DNA from 2 places in the Enterococcus sp. PLH-Efm8 genome. Region 1 is predicted to be linked to the other one. Evidence: predicted binding sites of a transcription regulator. Region 1 holds the regulator's gene; the other holds the start of a gene.
The links. The regulator NrdR, encoded in region 1, represses ribonucleotide reductase genes. The targets are predictions, from matches to a motif close to ACACNATATATNGTGT.

Region 1 (3,423 bases):
ACTGGCAAACCATGTATACGTTGTGGAACGCCGATCGTGAAAACAAAAGTGGCACAAAGGGGGACGCACTATTGTCCGAATTGTCAAAGGCTAAAAATCGCAAAGTAGGATTTGTTTTAGGTTTGACGGGTGGAATAGCTACCGGTAAAAGTACGGCAGCCAAAGTCTTTCAGTCTCATGGATTTCCTTTGATCGATGGCGATGTGATTGCCAGAGAAACTGTTGAGCCTGGAACGCTTGCTCTGAGGAAAATTGTATCAGTGTTTGGCCAAGAGGTATTGCAGCCTGATGGGCAACTAGATCGAGGGAAACTTGGGATGATTGTTTTTCCATCAAAGGAAAAACGGCAAAAACTTGATCAGCTATTAGATCCGTTTATCCGAAAAGCGATAAAAGATCAAATCGCCTCTCTAAGTTCCAATCATCCTTTAGTAATTGTAGATATCCCATTGCTCTACGAAGGTCATTATGACCACTATATGGATGCAGTAGCTGTCGTTTATACTACGCCAGAAACTCAGCTTCAGCGTTTGATGAAACGTAATCAACTGACGCTAGAACAAGCGCAGCAGAGAATTAGTAGTCAACTTCCAATCGAAGAAAAAAAGCAGCGTGCGGATATTTTGTTCGACAACAATGGAACAAAAGAAATACTTGTGGGACAAATCGAAAATTGGCTTTTTGCTAATCGCTTTCTTTGAGTATCTGTGTCAATTTTGCTATCCTGAGTATATAGAAAGTGAGGGATAGCGATGGGATCATTAAAAAATCAAAAGGATAAAGTCGTAGGTAACGCAAAAGAAAAAATCGGCGAGATGCTCAATAAAGAAAATCTAATCGATGAAGGTCGTACGCAATCAGAAACAGCAGAAGAAAAAGAAAAGCAGTACCAAGCAAGAATCGATGAAATAGAAGACCAGCAGGCAGAAGAAGAAGCGAAGCGGCAAGATTTGACTCAAGAACGAAAAAATCCGACACCTGATCGTAGTAAAACACCGCTCCCAGAAAGTGACCACATTCCCGATGAGCAAAAAATCGAGGAACAGCGAATGAAACACTATACAGGAATCGAAGAGAAGTTATAAAATAGTAAAAAATCGAGATGTGACTTGAAGCAGATGAGAAGGTGTTCATCTGCTTCAAGTTTTTTGTGCTAGATGACTAAATCAGCTTTTGTGTAAGTTATTTCTCAGTAATCAAGGTGATCAGTATTGGAAAATTGAAATTTAGTAAGGACAGGGGACACAATTACGCATGAAAGTAGAAAAAATTGTTCTTATATCCGTGTTTTTTGGGTAGGACAGTCGCGTTTGTGATTTGTTTCGTGTTATAATACAACTAGTTGTAAAGAAAGACACATCCTTTATATAAAATGCGATGCAAGAGGTGAGACAAAATGAGATGTCCCAGATGTCAACATAATAATTCACGAGTAATCGACAGCCGTCAAGCAGATGATGGACGTGCGATCCGTCGCCGTCGCGAATGTGAGAATTGTTCGTTCCGATTCACTACATTTGAACGAATTGAAGCTGCTCCGTTATTAGTAATCAAGAAAAACGGGGAACGCGAAGAGTTCAATCGCGATAAAATTTTAAGAGGACTCATCCGTTCAGCAGAAAAAAGACCTGTAGCTATGGAACAAATGGAACAAATCGTCAACCATGTCGAAAACCGCGTACGCAGTCTCGGAGAAAACGAAGTATCGACGAATCTAATTGGTGAATATGTGATGGAAGATTTAGTTGATTTAGACGAAATCGCTTATATTCGTTTTGCAAGTGTTTATCGCCAGTTCAAAGATATGTCTGTTTTCTTAAAAGAGTTGCAAGATATCGTGGATAAAGCAAAAGAAAATAATAAAGAGAATAATAAAGAAAACAATTAAGAAACAAAAAGGAGGCATTTCCTTGGAAAATGCTTGGAAAGAGCTTCAACCAAAAAATATTTACCAAGGAAGAAAAGCGGCTCCGCTGAGAGAAGACAGCAAGAACGCCTTGCTGTATCTTTATCAGCCACTAATCGGCGGAGAAGCCTTGAGTATCTATTTCACCCTGTTATCAGAAATCTCTCAAGAATCTGGCAAAGGTCCTGAAGGGATGCATGCAGATCTGCTTAGTAGTCTAGGCTGCGGTATCCCGCAATTTTATGATGCAAGAAAAAAGCTAGAAGGAATCGGCTTACTGGATGTTTATTTTAAAGAAGATAGTGATCTGGGACCTCGTTTTATTTATGAGCTGTTAGAACCACTCATTCCTAAAGCATTTTTCAAAGACTCTGTTCTGGCTTTTCTTCTTCTGGAAAAAGTTGGTGAACGACGATTCCAGAAGCTTACCCAATTCTTTGAACCTAAAAGGCATACAGCAGAGGGATATCAAAAAATCACAAAAAAATTTTTAGATGTTTATCGCTTCAATGAAGCAGTGTACGCTGCTAATCAAGAAAACATCGAATCGCTGAATAAATCTTTTGAAGAATCTGAATCAGTAGCATTACTTGAAGCAGATTCGACATTCGATTGGCAGTTTTTGAATGATTGGCTGGCAAAAAAACATATTGCAAGTCTTGATGATCCAATCATCAAACAAGTCGACATGTATCATCAGCTTTACGGTTTCGATGAATTGACACTTGGCGAACTGATCAGTCAATCTTATGACTTTAGTGAACAAAAAGTATCTGAAAAAGAACTGCAAAAAGCCATTTTGGCAATGCAGAGACGTCCGGTGAAGCAAACAAAAGAAACAGTTGCGGTTTCTGAAAACAGTAATGAACCCTCGTCAAACGAACATTTGACAAACGCAGCGCTTCAGCTGATAAAAGAAGCACAGAGCATTCCACCGATGAAATATCTGGAAGCAATCAAGTCAGAAAAAGGCGGATATGTTTCTAAACAAGAAAACTGGTTACTGCAAGATCTTGTTTCTCAATCAGGTCTTTCCAGTAGCGTGATCAATGTTTTGCTGAATTATGTACTAGTGATCAAGAATAATGCTAGCTTAAATGCCAGTTATGTAAATACAGTGGCAAATGAATGGGCACAAAAGAAAATCGCCACAGCAGAAGAAGCGATCCAGCACATTCGGCAAATAAGTAATCAAGCAAAACAATCAAAACAAAAGAAGCAAACAAATTATCAAACTGGCAAGCGAAATGTTCGACGGGAAAAGCTTCCTGATTGGGTCAACCAGCCAAAAGATGAAAAACAGATCAGCAGCGAGAAAAAAGCAGAGATTGACCGCCGTTTTAAAGAATACCTGGCAAAAAAGGAGGGTGATATCTAGTGGAAGACGTAGGCAAAGAATTGAAGAGGATCATCAGCAAACGCAATTATCAAGAAAAGTATGCTGAAATGATCGCTGAAGTCTTAAATGATGCGGATGTTCAAGCTTTTCTAAGCGCACACCAAGAAGAATTGACACA
Region 2 (3,423 bases), 1.3 Mb from region 1:
GAAACCACCGAAAATACTTCGGCAAGCTGAACCAGACCCGCGTCGAGCAAATCTTGAAAGAGAGAGATCGTCTAATCCAAGCTTAAGAGCAGTATTGCAAGCTCCTGCTAAAGCAGCTAGCCCGCTGGCAGAGGAGGCTAATCCAGCTGCGGTAGGAACGAAATTCTGACTGATTACTGAAGCTTTTAGTGAGAGGCCGGCTTCTTTACGAAAAAGGTCAAGAAACTGACTGACTTTTTTTGTTGCTTTTTCGTCTTGTAAGGTGCCATCTAGATAAAATTCATCTACCATATAGCTATCAGAAAAGATGACTTCTGTCTCTGTATAAAATGCATCCAATGTTAACGAAAGGCTGTTGTTCATTGGAAGGATGAGTTCTTCATTTTTCTTACCCCAATATTTGATTAGAGCAATGTTGGTATATGCGCGTGCTTTGCCTTTAAACATAGGTATGTACTCCTAATCCTTGTATCCAAGTTTCAGCAGCACCCGCATCTTCAAGTGCTTGACTGATTTCTTGGGCTTTTGTTTTTGTTTGTGCTAATGCAATCATACAGCCACCGCGTCCACCGCCAGTTAATTTGGCACCCAATGCCCCGGTATCTTTTGCTGTTTGGATCAATAGATTAAGAAAATCATTGCTGATTGTCAGCTTTTCCAGAAGTGACTGTGATTCATCCATTGTCTGTGCCAACGTTTCTGGTGAATTCTCAATGATTGCTTGTTTTGCTTGCTTCGTCAAGTATCCTAATTTTTGGATCATTTGTCCAGTTTCATGAGGCTGGGTTTCAAAGAGGTGAGCGACATCTTTGACGGCTTCTCTTGTTTGTCCTTTGATTCCTGTATCAGCGACAATCAAAAAAGCATCGATGTTCAAAGAAAAGTAGTCAAAAGGATGCCCTTTTGTAAAATAAATCGGCTGCAAGCTGCTAGTAGCGGCTGCATCGATTCCACTAGGATTACCGTGGGCGATTTTTTCCGAAAGCTGGACATTTTCTAATAGTATTTCACGAGACAAAGGAAATGCTAAGTAATCATAAAAAGCACGAGTGACTGCTGTGGCGACTGCAGCGCTTGATCCCATTCCACGTTCAGCAGGAATCGTGCTTTCAATGGTCAGTTGCAAGTTTTTTTGGATGTCATGCTGTTTTTTTAAGTGAATGAATAATTTTTTGATATTTTTTAATGCATGAGGAGCTTCGGCTAAATTTCCTGAATAGTAGGAAGAAACCAGTTGATCGTCCATTGCATCCAGCTCTTCAAGGAATGCGGTGACTTTTGTTGCATAGAAAGGAAAGGCAATCGCTGGTTCTCCATAAACAACCGCGTGCTCGCCCATCAATATGATCTTTCCGCTTGATTCTCCTTGGCCATAGTTTGCCATAATCTAACTCCTTCTCACGTAAAAGTGATTTTTAAGCAAAAAATAAAGCGCCCAAAACGAGTTGCGCTGCTTCACGAATTTTTTTGTCCACTAAGGGTCTCAAAAAACATTCCTCCTTTATTTTACTAAAACCATCTCAGAAGTAAAACTAAGAATACGTTTTCTAAAGAAAAAACACTTTTTTCTTAAGAATTTTTTGACTTTTTTTCTTCTTTGACTAGAAAAAATACAATTGACACTACTAGATATTGGGGGTATATTTAAAAAAGGTTGGAGTTAAACACAATATTTAGTGATGAAGTGAGCTGGAGGTAAATGAGCGTGATCGTTTTAGCAGGTACAATTGGTGCCGGAAAATCAAGTTTAACAGAAATGATGGCTGAACACTTTGATAGTCAGGCATTTTATGAATCGATTGATGATAATGAAGTCTTGCCCTTATTTTATGCAAACCCTGAACAGTATGCTTTTTTGCTGCAAATTTATTTTTTGAATAAACGTTTTGCAAGCATCAAACAAGCAATGAAAGATGACAATAATGTATTGGACCGTTCGATTTATGAAGATTCACTGCTTTTCCATCTAAATGCAGATCTAGGAAGAGCAACAGAAACAGAAGTTTGTGTGTATGATGAACTGCTGGAAAACATGATGGAAGAACTTCCCTATGCTGCCCATAAAAAACATCCGGATTTATTAGTTCATATTCGTGTATCTTTTGATACGATGTTAGAGCGTATCGAAAAACGTGGTCGTTCGTATGAACAATTGTCCTTTGACCCAAGTCTATACGATTATTACAAAGAATTGAACAGACGTTATGATCAATGGTATGAAGAATACAAAGAAAGTCCAAAAATCCAAATCGATGGAGACCGCTATAATTTTGTGGAAGATCCTCAAGCAAAAGAAGAAGTCTTGAAAATGATCGAAGAAAAATTAGCAGAGATTCGCCAAACCAAAGTATCCATTTGATTTACAGTTGCTCAAATAAAGGGTAAACCTTTATTTGAGCGACTTTTTTCTTTATACTGGAAACAAATGTCAGGAGGATAGAGTATGCGGGAAAAACACTATTTTAATCAAGACCGTAATTTTTGGATCAATGTACAGCAAAACGATGTGCTAGCTGTTAAAAACTTAAAAGAAGAATATGGCATTAGTGACGAGATGCTGACTTATTCTCTAGATAAAAATGAACGGGCGCGCGTAGAGTACGATTCTTTTGATGAAGCGTTACTGCTTGTATCAAATGTTCCGCACCAGCAAAAAGTCGATAATCATTATGAAACTAGTCCTATCGCTTTTATTTTAAAAGAAGACGGTTTGTTTACATTTACCACGCCGAATACCGAGTACGTGATTCGACTAATTCGATCGCTTTTGGAACGGATGCCAGACATGAGTGTATACAGTTTATTGTTTCGTACATTGTTTTTGATTTCTGATTCCTTTTTTCCTTTAATCGAGGAAGTGAATAGTGAACGTCAGCGGCTTAATCTGAAATTAAGAGAAAAAACAACGAACAAGAATCTGCTGCAACTTTCAGATTTAGAGATCGGTTTGGTTTACTTAGTTACAGGAACAAAACAAAATGTAGTACTTTTAGAACAAATCAAGGCACTGGCTATTTATCGCAAGTTGTCAGAAAAGGAAAAAGAAGAGTTGGACGATGCACTGATCGAAGCACGACAAGCAGTTGAAATGACGAACTTAGCTTCGCAGATTTTAGACCAGCTCTCTGGCACTTATAATAATTTGCTGAATAACAACTTGAATGACACGATGAAATTTTTGACGGTCTGGTCGCTGATCTTGACCGTTCCAACTATTGTGACAGGATTCTTCGGAATGAATCTCCAGTTACCCTTTACCCATTCCGTTTTCGGATGGGAAATCGCCTTGATCATCAGTTTGGTCTTATCTATTTGGATGCTTATTGCACTGTGGCGGCGGATTCGTTGATCTAGTCTTTGATCTGCAAACCAAGGGCTTGGGCGATCACAAGTGCTTGCTCTTGATTGACGATTAGTCCCGCC

Region 2: a site for NrdR is predicted at 1,665-1,680, ahead of ACIFUW_RS01065 (deoxynucleoside kinase). Genes of this name have one in related genera too.

What each region holds. Positions count from the first base shown of each region.
Region 1 is NZ_CP172568.1:1,507,176-1,510,598, reverse strand. It holds gene mutM (DNA-formamidopyrimidine glycosylase) at 1-108, shown strand, start outside; gene coaE (dephospho-CoA kinase) at 72-701, shown strand; gene ACIFUW_RS07540 (hypothetical protein) at 753-1,085, shown strand; gene nrdR (transcriptional regulator NrdR) at 1,397-1,888, shown strand; gene ACIFUW_RS07530 (replication initiation and membrane attachment family protein) at 1,911-3,284, shown strand; gene dnaI (primosomal protein DnaI) at 3,284-3,423, shown strand, end outside.
Region 2 is NZ_CP172568.1:212,723-216,145, forward strand. It holds gene mvaD (diphosphomevalonate decarboxylase) at 1-447, opposite strand, end outside; gene mvk (mevalonate kinase) at 440-1,384, opposite strand; gene ACIFUW_RS01065 (deoxynucleoside kinase) at 1,700-2,359, shown strand; gene ACIFUW_RS01070 (magnesium transporter CorA family protein) at 2,444-3,349, shown strand; gene ACIFUW_RS01075 (pentapeptide repeat-containing protein) at 3,351-3,423, opposite strand, start outside.